4 regions of the Kitasatospora sp. NPDC054939 genome follow, and region 1 is predicted to be linked to each of the others. Evidence: riboswitches for the same ligand, from Rfam matches in the RefSeq annotation. Region 1 holds a riboswitch; each other region holds the start of a gene.
What was found. Region 1 has a riboswitch for cyclic di-AMP ahead of ACWGB8_RS09380 (NlpC/P60 family protein). Riboswitches for the same ligand answer to the same signal wherever they lie in the genome.
Positions count from the first base shown of each region.

Region 1 (4,767 bases):
CGCGCGGTCAGCCGTCGGCTTGCCGTGCTGTGTGGATCCCGTGAAGCCGGGACGGGGGCCGGAAGTTCGTACTCCGCAGGGAGTGGCGCAATCCTGTGATCTTCACTAGGGTCTGGCGTCAAACCTATTTTCCGGATTCTCACTCGTACGGGTGAGTCCAAAGGAAGAAGGAGCCCCTCCTTGGCCTCCCACCGCCGTCCCAAGCAGCCGAGCCGCGCGCGGGTCTCCGTGCTCACTGCCGCCGCTGCGACCGCGGTCGCCCTCTCCGCGCAGGTCAGCGCGCACGCCGCCCCGCCGAAGCCGTCCAAGGAGGACGTCAAGACGCAGGTCGACCAGCTTCACGAAGAGGCGGAGCAGGCCACCGAGAAGTTCAACGCCGCCCAGGAGCGGGCCGAGCAGCTGCGCAAGCAGGCCACCCAGCTGCAGGACCAGGTCGCCCGCGGCCAGGAGCAGATGACGCAGCTGCAGGCCGGCCTGGCCGAGGTGGCGGGCGAGCAGTACCGCTCCGGCGGCATCGACCCGTCCGTCCAGCTGATGCTGGCCTCCGACCCGTCCGGCTACCTGGACAAGGCCTCCAGCGTCCAGCAGGCCTCCACCAGCCAGGCCGAGGCGCTCAAGGGCCTGCTCGACCAGCAGCGCCGGCTGGACCAGCAGAAGACCGAGGCCGCGGCCGTCCTGGCCTCGCTGGACAGCACCACCAAGGACCTCAACCAGTCCAAGGCGGATGTCAACCGCAAGCTCAAGGAGGCGCAGGACCTCCTCAACTCGCTCAGCGCCGCCGACCGCGCCGCGCTGCAGCAGGCCAAGCAGGCCGCCGACCGCGCCTCGCGCGACGCCGCCCGCGCCGACCTGAGCGCCCCGCTGCCGGAGGCCGCCGGCTACGCGGGCGTCGCCGTCGGCAAGGCGATGAGCAAGCAGGGCTCGCCGTACCAGTGGGGGGCCACCGGATCGAGCACGTTCGACTGCTCGGGCCTGATGGTCTGGGCGTACAAGCAGGCGAACGTCTCGCTGCCGCGCACCTCGCAGGCGCAGGGCAACGTCGGCACCCGGGTGCCCTCGCTCGCCGAGGCCCAGCCGGGCGACCTCATCATCTACCGCTCCGACCGCAGCCACGTGGCGATGTACATCGGCAACGGCCTGGCCGTCCACGCGCCGCGCACCGGTGACGTCGTCAAGGTCATGAAGGCCGACGGCCGGTCGGACGGCATGAGCGTCAACACCATCCGCCGCGTCGTCTGACGGACCGGCAGTACCCCCGGGACACGCCCGGACCGGCCCGCCCGGTCCTGTGATCCGCGCCACCCCTCCGGGAGGGGTGGCGCGGTTGTTTGCGGTGTCCGGTCGGGAAACGGTCAGCCCTGTGCGGTCGGCCGATCACACGTGGTCATATTCACAAATGAACTCAGCTGACATTCCATCTTTTTTCTGACAACGATTTGAACGGATCACGGATTCATTACTAGGGTCGTGCCTTGAACCACCGCACAGTCGATCACCCAGCCCGGGTGGCGGCGGTGGTTACCGCCGAGTTCGCGAGGCAGCTGGGACAGTCCGACTGTCCGACAGGGGACCCCTCCGGGGGGGCTGCACAGCGGAGCCGGGGAACCATGTTCCTCCGGGGTGAATCGGCGCCAGGTCGGCCCGTGGAAGGGCCGGTGAGGCGTCGTAGGGCATGCTTCCGGCCCGAACCCGTCAGCTCACCCGGTAGGCGGACGTAGGAAGAAGGAGTCCGCCTTCGTGGCGTCCCATCGTCGTCCCAAGCCTGCCGGCCGCGCCCGCGTCTCGATCCTGACCGCCGCCGCCGCCGCGGCCGTCGCCCTCTCCTCGCAGTCCGGCGCGCACGCCGACCCGATGCCGAGCAAGGACCAGGTCAAGGAGCAGGTCGACCAGCTCCACGAGCAGGCCGAGGTCGCCACCGAGAAGTACAACGGATCCGTCGCCAAGCAGCAGGAGCTGCAGAAGCAGGTCGGCGAGATCCAGGACAAGGTGGCCCGTCAGCAGGCCCAGGTGACCGACCTGCAGGGCGGCCTGGCCGAGATCGCCGCCGAGCAGTACCGCAACGGCGGCATATCGCCGACCGTCGAGCTGATGCTCTCGACCAACCCGGACAGCTTCCTGACCCAGGCCGGCACCCTCAACCAGGCCGGCAGCACCCAGTCCGGCGCGCTGAAGGAGCTCAAGGAGCAGCAGCGCAAGCTCGACCAGGACCGCTCCGAGGCGCAGACCAAGCTCAACGAGCTGGAGTCCACCACCCAGCAGCTGAAGGCCTCCAAGGAGGAGGTCCAGGCCAAGCTGGCGAAGGCCCAGGAACTGCTCAACACGCTGACCGAGCAGGAGCGCGAGCAGCTGCGCCTGGCCGAGGAGAAGGCCGCGCTGGAGGCGAAGCAGAAGGCCGAGCAGGCCAAGCTGGACGCCGCCAAGGCCGCGGCCGGTGCCGCCGACCGCGCCTCGCGCGACGCCGCCCGCCCGGCGGCCGGCTCCACCGCCGCCACCTCGCCGGTGGCCAAGCCGCCGGCCCCGGCCGCGAACAGCTCGCGCGCCGCGGCGGCCATCGCCGCCGCCGAGAGCAAGCTGGGCGCCCCGTACGTCTACGGCGCCACCGGTCCGTCCTCGTTCGACTGCTCCGGCCTCACCGGGTGGGCGTACGCCCAGGCGGGTGTGTCGCTGCCGCGCACCTCGCAGCAGCAGGCCGGCGCCGGCACCAACGTGGGCACCAACCTCGCCAACGCCCAGCCCGGCGACCTGATCATCTACCGCGCCGACCGCAGCCACGTCGCGCTGTACGTGGGCGGCGGCCAGGTCATCCACGCGCCGAAGCCCGGCGCCAACGTGCGCTACGAGACCGCCAGCATGCTGCCGATCTCGGCCATCGTGCGGGTCTGATCCCGCGTCGCTCCTCCCGCAGGCCCGGCCTCCCCTCCCGGAGGCCGGGCCTGCGGCTTTGCCGTCGACCGGCCGCATGTCCGATTCAGGGTCAAATATTCGATCCCGCGGGGGTTTGGACTCACTCGTCCCGAATCGCTAACGTCTGCCACCGGACTCCGCTTCCCCGACCGCCCGATCCCGGTGCGGCGGCGGGTCCGGGCCGCAGGATCGGAGCCGCCGCCGCATGTCCGTGCACCGCCGACACCCGCTGCCAGGAGCGCATGCGCTCGCCCGTGCGCTGGTCCTGACCGCGGCGGCGACGACCGCGCTGGGGGTGGCGACGGGCGGCACCGCCCAGGCCGTCCCCGGGGTCCCGGACGGGCCGACCGCCCGCAAGGACGTCAAGGCCCAGGTCGAGCAGCTCTACGACGAGGCCGAGCAGGCCTCGGAGCGGTACAACGCCGCCCAGGAGAACCAGCAGCGGCTCCAGGCCGAGGCCGGCGCCCTCCAGGACCAGCTCGCCCTCGCCCAGGAACGGCTGAACGAACTGCGCGGCGACCTCGCCACCCTGGCCGGCGCCGAGTACCGCGCCGGCGGGCCGGCCAGGACCGTCCAGCTGATGCTCGCCACCGATCCCGAGGGCTACCTCGCCCGCGCCCGCAGCCTCGACGTCTCCGCCGAGCAGCAGAACGGGACCCTGCGGGAGATGGTGGGCCGTCAGCGCAGGCTCGACCAGCGCCGCGCAGAGGCCGGCGCCAAGCTCGCCGAACTCGACGACGTCCGCCGCTCCCTCGCCGAGACCAAGGACCAGATCCAGCAGCGCCTGACCAAGGCGCAGCGGCTGCTCAACAGCCTCGGCGCCGCCGAACGGGCCCGGCTCACCGCCCAGGACGCCAGGGAGGCCGAGCAGCGCGCCACCCGGGGCGCCGACCGGGTCGACCTGGGCGATGCCGCGCCCGCCTCCGAACGCGGCGCCGCCGCGCTGGCCGCCGCGACCCGGATGATCGGCTCGCCGTACGTCTTCGGCTCCACCGGCCCCCGTGCCTTCGACTGCTCGGGTCTGATGTACTGGAGCTGGCGGCAGGCCGGAGTCACCCTGCCGCGCACCTCGCAGGCCCAGGCACACGCCGGCCGGAGGGTCAGTCTGTCCGAGGCGCAACCGGGAGACCTGGTGATCTACTACCGGGACATGCACCACGTGGGCATGTACGCGGGCGGCGGTGTGATCGTGCACGCCCCCTACCCGGGCGCCAAGGTCCGCTACGAGAGCGTCAACACGATGCCCGTCACGGGGGTGGTCCGGCTCTGAGCCCCACCGGGCAGCACACCGCCGGCCACGCCGGGGCGGTCCGCAGCGGACTGTCCCGGCGCGGCGCGCTGCTGCTCGCGGCCGGGGCCCTCGCCCAGCTGTCGGTGCCCCGCACGCCGCCCGCACCGGCGGGCGCTGCCGCGGCACCCCCGGCCCTGCCCGGCGCGCCCTCCCACCACGAACTCGCCGCCCTGCTCGCCGACCGGGCGCAGGCCCTGCGCACCGCCCTGGCCGCCGCGCCGCCGGCCGAGCTCGGCTACCGCACCCCGGTGCCCGGCCCGTCCGCCGGGCCGGGCCGCCTCTCGGTGACCGCCGAACTGGCCGCCCGGGTCGCCGGGTACGACGCCTACCCGGTGGTGCACCGGCGCCGGCTGGAGCTGGTCCACGACGGCCCCGGCGGCGGCTGGCGGGTGGCGCACGAGGAGGGCGCCGGCGGCGGGGCGCCGCTCTGGGACTTCGGCCCGCTGCGCGCCGCACAGGGCCGGCACTGCCTGGTCCTCGGCCTGGCCGACGGCCCCGACCCGGCCGGGCCCGCCGCCGTCGCCGACCGCGCCGTCCCGGCCGTCAACGCACTCTGGGGCACCGCCTGGGCC
Region 1 is NZ_JBSGXP010000022.1:32,546-37,312, forward strand. Features, by position in the region: gene ACWGB8_RS09375 (NlpC/P60 family protein) at 181-1,239, shown strand; cyclic di-AMP (ydaO/yuaA leader) riboswitch at 1,573-1,727, shown strand; gene ACWGB8_RS09380 (NlpC/P60 family protein) at 1,738-2,883, shown strand; gene ACWGB8_RS09385 (NlpC/P60 family protein) at 3,110-4,174, shown strand; gene ACWGB8_RS09390 (hypothetical protein) at 4,279-4,767, shown strand, end outside.

Region 2 (4,767 bases), on a different contig from region 1:
TGCTGGTGGAGATCGACGCGCAGGCGGTCATCGGCTGATCGGCACGGCTGACGACGAGGGGTCCGGACCGCACGAGGTCCGGGCCCCTCCGCCGTTCCGGACGGCTCCGCCCGACGGCGCGGGCCCGCCGCGCCGCGCCCGGCAGGGCTTGCCGTGAACCCACAATCGGCTTAGGTTAGCCTCACCTAACTAACCGGAGGTCAGCCATGAGCCCGTTCGCCGACAAGGTGACCGAGGTGTCCGACGCGTCCGCGACGGCCGAGGTCCCCGAGCCCACCGCCGCCGAGCGCGTCTGCAGCCTGCTCACCGCCACCGCCTCCGTGGTGGTCCGGGCCTGCGGCGAACACCACGAACTGGACACCCCGGTCTCCGTCCACGGCTCCCGGCTCCGCCTCTCGGCCCCGCTCGACGCCCCCCTCACCCTCCTCGCCGCCCGCGAACCCGCCGGGCTCGCCGTCGTCCTGGACATCACCGACATCGCCCCGGTCGCCGTCCGCGACCGTGTGCGCGCCCGGCTCACCCTGGCCGGCCGGCTGCACCCCGCCCACCTCTCCGACGACGGCCTGGGCGTCCACCTCGCGCTGGACGTCGCCCACGCGGTGATCTCCACCCCGTACGGCACCACCGCGATGCTCGGCGCCGACCTGGCCCTCGCCGAGCCCGACCCGCTCGCCCGCTACGAGGCCGGGCTGCTCACCCACCTCGCCGACGATCACCCGGACGCCCTCGCGATGCTCACCCGGCTGATCGACCCGAACCTGCTCGCCGACCGGCCGGAGGTCCGCCCGCTCGCCCTGGACCGCTACGGCCTGGTGCTGCGCCTGGACCACCCGCACGGCCACCGCGACATCCGCCTGGTCTTCCCCGAACCCGCCGACGACGCCGACGAGTTCGGCCACCGGGTGTACCAGCTGCTGACCGCCGCCCGGAGCGCGGTGCCCGCCCACCGGCCCTGACCCGCCGACTCCGGCACACTCCTGCGAGCGGAACACGGGGCACGGGGCACGGGGCATGCGACACGGACCACGCACCACCGAACACGCGAGCCGCGGTACGAAGAGCCGCAACACGAAGAGCCGGGCCGGCCCCGCGAGAGGGAGGAAGTCCCTCGCGGAGCCGGCCCGGCTTCTCAACGCCACTCGGCGCGGCGATCACCCGGTCGGGCGGTCACCCGACATGACCATCCCGGGCGGTCGTTCGCCCCGCACCCAGCGGTGGTCCGTTCGACGCGGACGGTGCGACCGGGTCGCCTCAGATGCTGACGCCGTGGGCGCGCAGGTAGGCGATCGGGTCGACGTCCGAGCCGTAGTTGGCGGTGGTGCGGATCTCGAAGTGCAGGTGCGGGCCGGTCACGTTGCCGGTGGCACCGGAGAGGCCGACCTGCTGACCGGCGGTCACGGCCTGGCCGGCCGAGACGCTGATCGAGGACAGGTGGGCGTACTGGGCGTACTTGCCGTCGGCCAGCTTGATGACGACCTCGTTGCCGTACGCACCGCCCGGGCCCGCCTTGACGACGGTACCGGCGGCCACGGCCTTCAGGCTGGTGCCGGTCGGGACCGCGAAGTCCACGCCGGTGTGGTGGCCGGAGGACCACATGGAGCCGGCGACACCGTACGCGGTGCCCTGCTTGGCGCTGACCGGGGCGACGTAGCCGGACGCGGCGGCGGCCGGGGCCGGGGCGGCGGGCTTCGGGGCCTGGGTGGCCGGCGCGGCGGCGGGCTTGGCGGCCGGAGCGGCGGGCTTGGCGGCCTGGACCGGCTTCGGGGCAGCGGTCTTGGGGGCCTCGGCCGGCTTGGCGGCGGGCTTGGCGGCCGGCTTCGCGGAGTCCTGCGAGGCCTGCGGCTTTGCGGCCGGGGCGGCCGGCTTCGGGGCCTCGGCGGCGGCCTTGGCACCCAGCGACAGCTGCTGGCCGGGGAAGATCAGGTTCGGGTTGGCACCGACGACCGAGCGGTTCTGCTCGTACAGCGCCTGCCAGCCGCCCTGGACGTCCTTGGCGGAGGCGATCTTCGAGAGGGTGTCACCGCTGACGACCTTGTAGCTCTCGGCGACGGCCGGCTTGGCGGCCTCGGCCGGCTTCTCGGCGGGGGCGACGGCGTCGACGCTGGTGGCGCCGGTCCAGGTGGAGGTCTGCGCGGGCTGGGTCTTCGCGGCCGGAGCGGTGTGGGCCGAGGCGCTGATGGCGGTCACCAGCGGGAGGGCGAACGCGGCGCCGGTGACGGCGGTGGCGATACCGATGCGGGCGGCGCGGGGCAGGGCGATACGACGAGCCTGTGCGGGCATGGAAGATTTCCTCTCCGACGCCTGCGAGGTGAGCTGTCGGGTTCGGGCTGGAGTTGCCCGGCCGCAAGCGCGGCTTCACCCCTAGCCGAACCGAAATGACGGTCCGGCGACTTACCTGTGGGTCCCCCGCTCCTGCCGTACAGAGCTCAGTTCGAACCTCCGGGCAGCGGCAGGACTAGGCGTTCTACCCGGTGGATCCACCCGGGATGGCCGGGCGGTCGCTGAACTAAAACCCATCCGCCGAACCGAAGCAATGTCGATCTCCGAATTCCGGCGCAAGATCGGGAAATGCCGTGACGCTCCGAATGATCGGCTGCACAGTATGTACACAATCCGATTACGCCGTGCAGTTGGGCGATTCCGCAGCGCCCATTTCCTCATCCGTGCGCATGCGATCACACACGCAGGGCCATCCCCCGACACACCACCGGTGACCCTTGTCACGTAGGCCCCCGGGGAGCACGATCGGGCCGTGGCGAATGACGAGGCAGGCACCCTGCGCCTGAGCACCGCGCAGGGCCGTTGGGTCCTGCTGGCGACCGTGCTCGGCTCCAGCATGGCGATGCTCGACGGCACGGTGGTGAACGTCGCGCTGCCCCGGATCGGCGCCGACCTCGGCGCCTCGATGGCCGCCCTCCAATGGACCCTCAACTCCTACCTGCTGACCCTCGCCGGGCTGATCCTGCTCGGCGGGGCGCTCGGGGACCGCTACGGCCGGCGGCGGATCTTCCTGCTCGGCGTCGCCTGGTTCGCCGCCGCCTCGGCGGCCTGCGCCGCCGCCCCCACCGTCGAGGTGCTGATCGCCGCCCGCGCCCTCCAGGGCATCGGCGGGGCACTGCTCACCCCGGGTTCGCTGGCGATCCTCCAGGCCGCCTTCCACCCCGACGACCGCTCCCGGGCGGTCGGGCTCTGGTCCGGCCTCGGCGGGGTGTCGGCGGCGGTCGGCCCCTTCCTCGGCGGCTGGCTGGTGGAGGGGCCCGGTTGGCGGTGGATCTTCCTGCTGAACGTCCCGCTGGCGGTGCTGGTGATCGCGGTGGCCGCCCGGCACGTCCCGGAGAGCCGGGACGAACGGGCCGTCGGCCGCTTCGACGTGGCCGGTGCGGTCCTGGCGGCGCTCGCCCTGGGCTCCGTCACCTATGCGCTGACCGCAGCCGGCGAGGGCCTGACCCCCGTGGTCTGGCTCACCGGGGCGGCCGGCCTGCTGTTCGGCACGGTGTTCGTCCTGGTCGAACGGCGCCGCGCCGAACCGATGCTGCCGCCGGAGCTCTTCGCCTCCCGGCTGTTCACCGCGGTGAACCTGGTCACCCTCTGCGTGTACGCGGCGTTCAGCGGGATCTTCTTCCTGCTCATGGTGCAGCTGCAGACGGTCTCCGGCTTCTCCCCGCTCACCGCCGGGCTCGCCCTGGTGCCGACGACCGTGCTGATGCTGGCGTTCTCCGCGCGGGCCGGCGAACTCGGCAAGCTGATCGGCCCCCGGCTGCCGCTCACCCTCGGCCCGCTGATCTGCGCCGCCGGGGTGCTGCTGATGCTGCGGATCGGACCGGACGCCTCGTACTGGGCGGACGTGCTGCCGGCCGTCACCGTGCTCGGCTGCGGGATGGTGCTGCTGGTCGCACCGCTCACCGCGACCGTGCTGGCGGCGGTCGAGGTGCGCCGGGCGGGGATCGCCAGCGGCGTCAACAACGCCGCCGCCCGGGCGGCCGGACTGCTCGCGGTGGCGGCCCTGCCCGCGCTCGCCGGGCTCAGCGGCGACGCCTACCAGGTGCCCGCCGCGGTGGACGCGGCCTTCGGCACCGCGATGCTGATCTGTGCCGGACTCCTGGTCGCCGGCGGGCTGCTGGCCGCCGCCACCGTCCGGGGCAACGTGCTGGCGCCCGACGACCCGCAGCGCCCGGTGGCCGAGCCCGACTGCCAGTGGTCCTGCAGTACGGGCGCTCCGCCGCTGGACCCCGGCCACCTGCGGGCCCCGACGCCCGAGGGCCCCGCCACCGGTCCGGCAGCGGGGCCCTCGAAGAGCTGACAGCAGCTCCGACGGAGCGTCAGAGAATGTCGCCCGGCGCGTACTTGGCGGCCTCCGGGTAGGCCGCGGCGACGGCCTCGACCCGGCGGACGACCTCGGCGACCTGGGCGCCGGCCGCACCGGTGAAGGAGAGCCGGTCGGCGAGCAGCGCGTCCAGGGCCTGGCGGTCCAGCGGGATCCGCTCGTCGGCGGCGAGGCGGTCCAGCAGCTCGTTCTCGCGGGCACCGGCGCGCATCGCCAGGGCGGAGGCGACGGCGTGCTCCTTGATGACCTCGTGCCCGGTCTCCCGGCCGACGCCCGCGCGCACCGCGCCCATCAGCACCTTGGTGGTCGCCAGGAACGGCAGGTAGCGGTCCAGCTCGGCCTCGATCACGGCGGGGAAGGCGCCGAACTCGTCGAGGACGGTCAGGAAGGTCTCCAGCAGGCCGTCGAAGGCGAAGAAGGCGTCCGGCAGCGCGACCCGGCGC
Region 2 is NZ_JBSGXP010000032.1:35,143-39,909, reverse strand. Features, by position in the region: gene ACWGB8_RS12375 (RidA family protein) at 1-38, shown strand, start outside; gene ACWGB8_RS12370 (DUF2470 domain-containing protein) at 207-956, shown strand; gene ACWGB8_RS12365 (M23 family metallopeptidase) at 1,252-2,280, opposite strand; cyclic di-AMP (ydaO/yuaA leader) riboswitch at 2,284-2,437, opposite strand; gene ACWGB8_RS12360 (MFS transporter) at 2,753-4,300, shown strand; gene purB (adenylosuccinate lyase) at 4,320-4,767, opposite strand, start outside.
Region 2: it holds a riboswitch for cyclic di-AMP, as region 1 does, so the genes downstream of both, ACWGB8_RS12365 (M23 family metallopeptidase) here and ACWGB8_RS09380 (NlpC/P60 family protein) in region 1, are expected to answer to the same signal.

Region 3 (4,767 bases), on a different contig from region 1:
AGGGCGACGTGGTAGACGCCCGAGTTGGCACCGTTGTTGGACCAGAACAGCAGGTCGCCCGGCTGCAGGCTGTCCAGCGAGACGCGGGTGCTGGCGGCGGCCTGGTCGGCGGCGACGCGCGGCACCGAGATGCCGGCGGCGCGCAGCGCGGCCTGGGTCAGGCCGGAGCAGTCCCAACCGCCGTTGCCAGTGCCCCCGTAGACGTACGCCTGGCCGACCTTGGACTGGGCGAAGGAGACGGCTGCGGCCTTGGCGCCGGTGGCGGCCTGGGCCGGGGCCTGGGTCTGCGCCGCGGGCTTGGCCGCGGTGGACGGCTTGGCGGCGGCCGGGGCCTGGGTCTGCGCGGCCGCGCCGGCGGAGCCCTGGCCGGCCTTGTCGCCGGAGCGGTTGAACCAGTCGAACTTCCGCTCCGAGTCGCCGTCCCGGTCGCGCTCGCCCAGGGCCAGGTGCTGGCCCGGGTAGATGACGTTCGGACCGTCGGTCAGGACGTCGCGGTTGAGCTCGTACAGCCGCTCCCAGCCGCCCTGGACGTCGTGCTTGTCGGCGATGGCGGAGAGCCAGTCGCCGGCGATGACGGTGTACTCGCCGCGCTCGCCCCGGCCGTCCTGCTGGCGGTACTGCTGCCAGTCGCCCTTGGCGGCGTCACCGGAGCCCTTGGCGGGCTTGGCGGCCGACTCGGCGGCGGGCTTGGCCGCGGTGGACGGCTTGGCGGCGGTGGACGGCTTGGCGGGCGCGGGGGTGGCGGGCTTGGCGGCCGGGGCCGGGGCCTGCGCGGCCGGCTTGGCGGCGGTGGAGGTGTCGACGGCGGCCGGGGTGCCGCCCTTGGTCAGGCCGGCCTTGACCGAGCAGACGGGCCAGGCGCCGGGGCCCTGGACGGCGAGCACCTTCTCGGCGGTCGCGATCTGCTGGTCCTTGGTGGCCAGGTCGGCGCGCGGGGCGAAGGCGGTGCCGCCGAAGGCGGCCCAGGTGCTGGAGGTGAACTGCAGGCCCCCGTAGAAGCCGTTGCCGGTGTTGATGGCCCAGTTGCCGCCGCTCTCGCACTGGGCGACCTTGTCCCAGGTGGCGACGGTGGCGGCCGAGGCGGTGCCGGCGGTGAGGCAGGGGATCGACAGGCCGACGCCCGCGACGCCGACGGCGGCGATCAGGCGGCGGGCGCGCTTGGGCAGGCTGGTGCCGTTGGTGGGCAGCATGAAGACGCGGTCCTCTCCCACGCCTGCGAGGTGAGCTGTCGGATTCGGGCTGGAGTTGCCCGGCCGCGCTGTGGACGCGGCTTCACCCCTAGCCCTGGACCGTCCGCGAGGGAGGTCCGGGGCGACTTACCTGTGGGTCCCCCGCTCCTGCCGTGGTGCGTTTCTGCGCTGCCAGCGCACCCGACGGCAGGACTCGGCGTTGCGGGTGAACTGGGTCCGTGTGGCCACGAACGGGGAGCACGTTAAGCAGACCCGCTCTCAAACCGCAAACATGTGTGACTCTCGTCACGGTGTGCCTGCACGGTCCGGCGGCGGTGTCCACCATGATCAGAAATGACCGATTTCCGGCAACGCCCGTACGGCTGGACCGATCTGCCTATGCTTCAGAGCGTCAGGACCGACGCAGCCGTCTGGGGGGAGGGCTACGCAACGATGGCCATGGACGAGGACCGGCGCCCCGGGGACCCGGACCCGCGGCCCGCGCCGCCGCCGGCACCGAGGGGCCGCGGAGCGCACCGCCGGGCAAAACACCGCAGAGCGGACACACCGGGCGAAGGTCCGCCAACTCCGGTACCCCGCCGGACGATGCTCCGCTGGCTCGCCGCCGGAACGGTGCTCACCGCCGTCAGCGGCGGCGAACTGCTGCGGCGCTCGCTGAGCGGCCCGGGCGCCCAGCCGGTCGCCGCGCTCCGCACCGGCAGCGCCCCCGGCACCCCGCCGCCGTCCGGCCCGCCCGGCGCACCGGCCGCCGCACACACCCACGGCGGACCCCCGACCACCGCGGCCGGACCGGGCACCCCGGAGCCGCCCGCCCCCGGGCCCACCGTCGACCAGGGCGGCCGCCGCTGGTCCGACCCGGCCGGCTGGGGCGGCAGCGTCCCGGGCCCGCGGACCGCCGTCCGGATCACCGACCGGGTGCTGCTCGACGCCGACGCCGCCGTCGGCTCGCTGCTCGTCGAACCCACCGGCTCGCTGGTCTTCGCAGCCGACCGCAGCCTCACCCTCGCCTCGGTCGGCAACGTCGAGGTCCGCGGCACCCTGGCCCTCGCCCCCGACGGCGCCGCCGTGCACACCCTCCGCTTCCCGGAGGTCGACGAACGCCGCTTCCGCGGGGACGGTATGGAGGTCGCCGGGACCGACACCGGCCTCTGGGTCACCGGCACCGGCTACCTCCGCCTCGACGGCGCCGCCAAGACCGCCTGGGTGCGTGCCGCGGACGGCCTGCGGCCCGGCGAAACCGCCCTCAGGCTCGCCGCCCCGCCCACCGGTTGGCTGCCCGGCGACGAACTCGCCGTCACCCCGACCGGCCCGCCCGCCGACGAGGGCTTCAGCACCGCCTACGACCTCGTCACCGTGAAGTCCGTCAGCGGAGCCACCGTCACCCTCGCCGCACCGCTGCGGTACGCCCACCCGAAGGTCGCCGCGGGCGGCGGCGTGAACGCCGGCGCCGAGGTCCTCAACCTGACCCGCAGCGTCCGGGTCGAGGGCACCGCGAAGGGCCGCACCCACGTCCACCTCACCAGCTCCCGCCGCGCCGACGTCCGGCACGCCGCGCTGCGCTGGGTCGGCCCGCGCACCGACACGAAGGAGACCTGGAAGGGCCCCGACGGCGCCGCCCCGGTCACCGCCCCGGTGCTCGGCCGGTACGGCCTGCACTTCCACATGCTCGCCGACGGCAGCCGGGGCACCGTCGTCGAGGGGGTGGTCGTCCGGGACGCCGGCAACCACGCCTTCGTCCCGCACGCCAGCCACGGCATCACCTTCCGCAGCTGCATCAGCCACGACACCTGGGAGGACGCCTACTGGTGGGACGGGCCGCTCGACACCCGCACCCCGCAGCGCCCGTCCGACGACATCGTGTACGACTCCTGCGTGGCCTCCCGCACCGTGCTCGAACCCAACCCGCGGGCCTACCGGCTGAGCGGCTTCAGCCTCGGCGCGGGCACCGGCGGCAAGGCGCTGGACTGCGTGGCGGTCGGCGTCCAGGGCGCCACCGGCGCCTCCGGCTTCCACTGGCCGGAGACCAGCGAGGGCGTCTGGGAGTTCCGCCGCTGCGTGGCCCACAACAACCTGCAGAACGGCATCTTCGTCTGGCTGAACGCCCGCCACCACCACACGGTCACCGAGTTCGCGGCCTTCCACAACGGCGGCTGGGGCATCGAGCACGGCGCCTACCTCAACGACTTCGACTACACCGCGAGCGTGCTGTACGGCAACGCCGGCGGGGGAGTGGCCCTGCACGCGCTCGGCCGGGACCGGGGCACGGTCTTCGACGGCCTGCTGATCGACGGCGCCGGCCGCGCCGACTTCGGGGTCTCCACCGCCCGGCACGAACTCGCCGGGCAGACCGTCACCTTCAGCCGCTGCCGGATCACCGGGCACCGCCGGGCCGGCTTCGCGTTCCGGGCCGGCGCTGACGGCCGGCCGGACGACGTCGCCGTCCTGGACTGCGAGTTCGGCGGAAACGAGCTGTGGCTCGACCCGGAGGCCGGGGACCCGAAGAACATCGTGCTGCGCCGGGCCGGGTCCGCCGAGGCGGTGCAGGTGCTCCCGGCGGGCCGGGGCGGCTCGGCGCAGCCGCAGTGGAACGCCGGCAGCGACGCGCTGCCCGCGCTCGCGCAGGCCCCCCGCGCGGTGCAGCTCCCCTCGCTGCGGCTGCGGGACGCCGCCGCGCCGACCGCCCGGCGCTGAGCCGCGGGCCGCGCCGCGGGGGACGCCGAAGGGCCCGGTACCGCACGGTACCGGGCCCTTCGGGCGTGCTGCGGGAGGGTTACTGCTCGGCCGGGCCCTCGGCGGCCTCGGCGGCGGCGGCCTCGGCCTCCTCCTCGGTGAGGACGGGCTGGGGCGGCAGCGCGGCCAGGTAGGTGGAGGCCACCAGCTGGCCCACCGTCTGGTACGTGCCGAGCGGGGCGGCGCTCGGGCAGCCGGTCTCCTCGGCGGCGGCGGCCAGCAGCTCGGAGTCGGCCTCGGGGCCGATCACAAGCGGGGCCAGCGCGGGGCGCAGCGAGCCGGTGTCCTTGAGGTGCTGGACGGCGGCGGCCACCGAGCCGGGCACGTCGAGTGCGGCGGCGACCACCGGCACGGCGAGGCGGGCGGCCAGCAGCACGCCGGTGATGCCGGCCGCGGCGGCGGCGTCCTCACCGCCGACGGTGGTGAGGACCACGCCGTCGGCGGCGGTGGCGATGGCGAACAGGCGGGCGCGGTCGGCGCGGGCCAGGTTGGCCTCGGAGAGGCGCACGTGCACGGCCTCGGCCAGCAGCGGGTGCGGGCCGAGCACGTCGGTGACGGTGGCCCCGTACGTGGCGGCCAGCGCGTGCAGGTCGGCCAGGAAGCCGTGCGGTCCGGTGACCAGCGGGACGATCACCGGGACCGGCAGGCCGGCCTGGGCGGCGTGGTCCAGCAGTTCGGCGACGGTGCGCTCGCCGCTCTCCGTGCCCTCGGGGCCGGCCAGGTAGCCGGCGGCGGTCTCGACGCCGTTCTGCTCGCTGCGGACGATCGACAGCAGCTCGTCGACGACGGGGCGGGACTCCGGTCCGGCGGCGGCGGGCACAGCGAGCAGCAGGGCCGGGGAACCGGC
Region 3 is NZ_JBSGXP010000104.1:11,880-16,646, reverse strand. Features, by position in the region: gene ACWGB8_RS26115 (transglycosylase family protein) at 1-1,211, opposite strand, end outside; cyclic di-AMP (ydaO/yuaA leader) riboswitch at 1,198-1,324, opposite strand; gene ACWGB8_RS26110 (hypothetical protein) at 1,776-3,881, shown strand; gene ACWGB8_RS26105 (hypothetical protein) at 3,961-4,767, opposite strand, start outside.
Region 3: it holds a riboswitch for cyclic di-AMP, as region 1 does, so the genes downstream of both, ACWGB8_RS26115 (transglycosylase family protein) here and ACWGB8_RS09380 (NlpC/P60 family protein) in region 1, are expected to answer to the same signal.

Region 4 (4,767 bases), on a different contig from region 1:
CGCCCACCCTACGGGGTGAACGGTCGGGGCACCGAGACGAGCGGTGTGTGTCCGCCCGCGCGCCTGCCGGGCCTACTGCTCGGCGGAGCGGAACCGCGGGAAGGCGCCGCGGCCGGCGTACTCGGCGGCGTCGTCGAGGATCTCCTCGATGCGCAGCAGCTGGTTGTACTTGGCGACGCGCTCGGAGCGGGCCGGGGCACCGGTCTTGATCTGGCCGCAGTTGGTGGCGACGGCCAGGTCGGCGATGGTGACGTCCTCGGTCTCGCCGGAGCGGTGCGACATCATGCAGCGGTAGCCGTTGCGCTGGGCCAGCTCGACGGCGTCCAGGGTCTCGGTCAGCGAACCGATCTGGTTGACCTTCACCAGCAGCGCGTTGGCGGTGCCGGTCTCGATGCCCTTGGCCAGGCGGGCCGGGTTGGTGACGAACAGGTCGTCGCCGACCAGCTGGACCTTGTCGCCCAGCTCGACGGTCATGGCCTTCCAGCCGTCCCAGTCGGACTCGTCCAGCGGGTCCTCGATGGAGACCAGCGGGTAGGCGGCGACCAGCTCGGCGTAGTACGCGATGAGCTCGGCGGCGGAGAGGGCCTTGCCCTCGAACTGGTAGGCGCCGTCCTTGTAGAACTCGGAGGCGGCGACGTCCAGGGCCAGCGCGATGTCGCGGCCGGGCACGTAGCCGGCCTTCTGGATGGCCTCGGTGATGAGGTCCAGCGCCTCGCGGTTGGAGGCCAGGTTCGGGGCGAAGCCGCCCTCGTCGCCGAGGCCGGTGGACAGGCCGCGCTCCTTCAGGACCGCCTTGAGGGTGTGGTAGACCTCGACGCCCCAGCGGACGGCCTCGGAGAAGGACTCCGCGCCGATCGGGGCGATCATGAACTCCTGGATGTCGACGTTGGAGTCCGCGTGCGAGCCGCCGTTGAGGATGTTCATCATCGGGACGGGCAGGACGTGCGCGTTCGGGCCGCCCAGGTAGCGGAACAGCGGCAGGTCGCTGGCCTCGGAGGCGGCGTGCGCGACGGCCAGCGAGACGCCCAGGATGGCGTTGGCGCCGAGCGAGGACTTGTCCGGGGTGGCGTCCAGGTCGAGCATGGCCTGGTCGATCAGGCGCTGCTCGGTGGCGTCGTAGCCGACCAGCTCCGGGCCGATCTGCTCGATGACGGCCAGGACGGCCTTCTCAACACCCTTGCCGAAGTAGCGGTTCTTGTCGCCGTCGCGCAGCTCCAGCGCCTCGAAGGCACCGGTCGAGGCACCCGACGGAACGGCGGCACGGCCGGTGCTGCCGTCGTCGAGGCCGACCTCGACCTCGACCGTGGGGTTGCCACGCGAGTCGAGGATCTCACGGGCTACGACGACATCGATGGACGGCACGAGGCATCTCCTATGGCGGAAGCAGGGTCCTGCTGACGGGGTGGTGGGGTCGGCGGGACGATTGCGGAGTCGTTACGACCAGAGCCTAACCGCACGGGCTCCCCGGGCCACGTCCACCTCGCTCCCGTCTCAGGGTGTGGCCCGGCTACCCACCGGTAATTCACCTGCCCGACCCGTGGGATGCACCCAGAAGCGGACGAAGGGGGCCGAACGACCCCCTCCGTCGCCGGGCGGTGCACGGGAGGAGCGGCGGGCCGGCGGACCGGGCCCGGCACGGCGTCAGCCGAGGTTCAGCACCTGGCCCGGGAGGATCAGGTCCGGGTTCTCGCCGACCGTGCCGCGGTTGCCGTCGTACAGCGCGGGCCAGCCGCCCCGGACGTCGTTGGCGGCGGCGATGGCCGACAGGGTGTCACCCGAGCGGACGGTGTAGCCGTGGCCGTCGGCCGCCGGGGCCGCCGGCTGGACCGCGGCGGGAGCGCCCTCGGCCGGGTGCGCGGCCGTGACGGGCGCGCCGTCCTGCGCGGACGCCCCGGTCGCGGTGGCGACGGGGGCACCGGTGGCGGTCGCGGGGGCCTCGGGGGCGGCCTGGGCGGCGGGCTCCTCGGGGGCGGCCTCGGCGGCGGGCGCCTCCTCGGCCTCCTCCGCACCGGCGGCGCTCGACGCCTCGGCCTCCTCCTGGGCGACCTTCGAGGCGGCGAACATCTCGTAGACGCGCGCGTGGCTGGTCCAGTACCAGGCACCGTCGTTCTGGTACCAGTACACCCGCGACTGCTCGTCCCAGCCGGCCTTGCCGGTGAAGACCGGCTGGGCGGGCCGCTCCTGCGCGGGCGCGGCCTGCTGGGACGGCTGCTGGGGCGCCGCGGCGGGCCGCTCGTTCGCGCCGCCCTTCTGGGCCTCGTTGGAGCGCTCGACCTGGGGCGGGGTGTTGTCCTTGACCAGGCCGGCCTTCTTGGAGCAGACCGGCCAGGCGCCGGGCCCCTGCGAGGCGAGCACCTTCTCGGCGACCGAGATCTGCTCCGCCTTGCTGGCCTCGTTGGCCTGCGGCGCGTAGGCGGTGCCCCCGAACGACTTCCAGGTGCTGGAGGCGAACTGCAGGCCGCCGTAGTAGCCGTTCCCCGTGTTGATGGACCAGTTGCCGCCGCTCTCGCACTGGGCGACGGCGTCCCAGGTGCTGACCGGGGCCGCGGAGGCGCCGGTGGCGGAGAGCAGGGGCAGGGCGAGTCCGACGCCCGTGACCCCGGCGACGGCGATGGCCTTCTCGGTCTGGGTGCGGCGACGGTGGCGGCCGGTTCCGACGAAGAGCATGGAGGTGTCCCTCTCCGTACGCCTGCGAGGTGAGCTGTCGGGTTCGGACCGGGAGGTGGCCCGGCCGCGTCGCGCGGAGACTTCCGCGTCTGCGGCTTCACCCCAAGCCGTGGGGACGGCAACAAACCTGGGTCCCCCGCCCCTGCCCATGGGTGCTGGTCGGCTTCCCGGCGGCGCGGCGGGCAGGATTCGGCGTACCGCGCTCGGGGTCCGCAGCTGCGAACTGAACCGGAGAGTAGACAAACCCCGAACCGATCACAAGCTCATATCGTCGGTATCACGCACGAATTACGGAGACCGTTCGATCGCCCACCAACGAGGGCCGTATGTCCGCTTTGATGATGGTTCAGGCGGATCGTTCTCACCCTCGTCCGACACGCCGTCAACGTGTCGCGGCGGCACGGGAACGGCATCGGGAGCATACGGATGGCTCGGCGGGGCCGACCCGGGCCTCACCCTCCCGGACCGGCCCCAGTCTGCTGCTCGGGGGTGAATTCCACGGGGAGTTCACGAAGTCCTCGCATAATCAGACCGCCGCGCCAGCGCAGATTCTCCGGACGCTCCGCCAGCGCGACGTCCGGCAGCCGGGAGAGCAGCGTCGCCAGCGCCGTCCGCCCCTCCAACCGGGCCAGCGGGGCGCCGATGCAGTAGTGGATGCCGTGGCCGAAGCCCAGGTGCGGATTGTCCGCCCGGGCCAGGTCCAGGGTGTTCTCGTCGGAGAACCGGGCCGGATCGCGGTCCGCCGCCGCGAGCACCACCAGCACCGGGTCGCCCACCGGGATGTCCACCCCGCCGATGGACAGCGGCCGGGTCGCGAACCGCCAGGTGGCCAGCTCCACCGGCCCGTCGTAGCGCAGCAGCTCCTCGATCCCGGTCTCCAGCAGCCCGCTCTCCCCGCGCGCCACCGACGCCTGCAGCAGCTCCCGCTGCCCCGGGTTGCGGAACAGCGCGTACATCCCGTTGCCGATCAGGTTGATGGTCGTCTCGAAGCCGGCGAAGAGCAGGATGAACGCCATCGCCGCCGCCTCGTTCTCGGTGAGGTGCTCGCCGTGGTCGCTCGCCCGGATCAGGCCCGAGATCAGGTCGTCCCCGAGGTCCGCCCGCTTGCGGTGGATCAGCTCCAGCAGGTACGAGCGCATCCGCTTGACCGCCCGGCCGACACCCCCGCGCGGACCGCCGCCGTGGCGGATCATCATGCCCGCCCAGTCCCGGAAGTCGTCCTGGTCCTCCGGCGGCACCCCCAGCAGGTCGCAGATCGCGTAGATCGGCAGCGGGAACGCGAACTCGTGGATCAGGTCCGCACTGCCCCGGGCCGCGAACCCGTCGATCAGCCGGTCGGTCAGCTGCTGCACCCGCGGCTCGAACTGCGCCACCCGGCGCGGCGTGAACGCCTTCGACACCAGCCGGCGCAGCCGGGTGTGGTCCGGCGGGTCGATGTTCAGCAGGTGCGTCATCAGCTCGGCCTGCCGCTCGCCCGGGATGCCGACCCGCCCGCTGCGGTGCGCCTGCTCGCTGTGGTGCGCCGGGTTCTTCGACAGCCGCCCGTCGGCCAGCGCCTGCCGGGCATCCGCGTACCGGGTCACCAGCCAGGCGTCGACCCCGCTGGGCAGCGTGGTGCGGTGCACCGGCGCGTGCTCGCGCAGCCACGCGTACGCCGGGTACGGGTCGGCGGCGAACTCCCATGTGAAGAGCGGCGGGCGGTCCGGGTGGTCGGGGTGGCCCGGGTGATCGGGCAGGCGGTGCGGGGTCGGGGGCACGGGCTGATCGGGCATGGCCCGACGGTATCCGGTGGACGGGACGCACGAGCGCGGAGTGACCCCGGGGTACGGCAGGCGTGAGCCTGGTCACCTGAGGGGTAATCCCTGTTGCGGAGGGTCAGGACCTGCCTACGATCCTCCGCAACATCGTCGTGGGCGCCGGTGCGGAGCCGCCCACAGGGAGGAGCCCACCCATGCGGGTAACCGGGGCAGTCGTGGTCATCGCGGTACTGGAGGGCGGGTCGGGCGCCGACCTCGCCCGCCGCTTCACCGCCGCGGGCGCCGTCGGTGTGCTCATCGCCGACCAGAAGCCCGGCATCGCCGAGGACCTCGCCGCCGAACT
Region 4 is NZ_JBSGXP010000117.1:7,149-11,915, forward strand. Features, by position in the region: gene eno (phosphopyruvate hydratase) at 73-1,362, opposite strand; gene ACWGB8_RS27585 (transglycosylase family protein) at 1,642-2,667, opposite strand; cyclic di-AMP (ydaO/yuaA leader) riboswitch at 2,673-2,832, opposite strand; gene ACWGB8_RS27590 (cytochrome P450 family protein) at 3,120-4,439, opposite strand; gene ACWGB8_RS27595 (SDR family NAD(P)-dependent oxidoreductase) at 4,619-4,767, shown strand, end outside.
Region 4: it holds a riboswitch for cyclic di-AMP, as region 1 does, so the genes downstream of both, ACWGB8_RS27585 (transglycosylase family protein) here and ACWGB8_RS09380 (NlpC/P60 family protein) in region 1, are expected to answer to the same signal.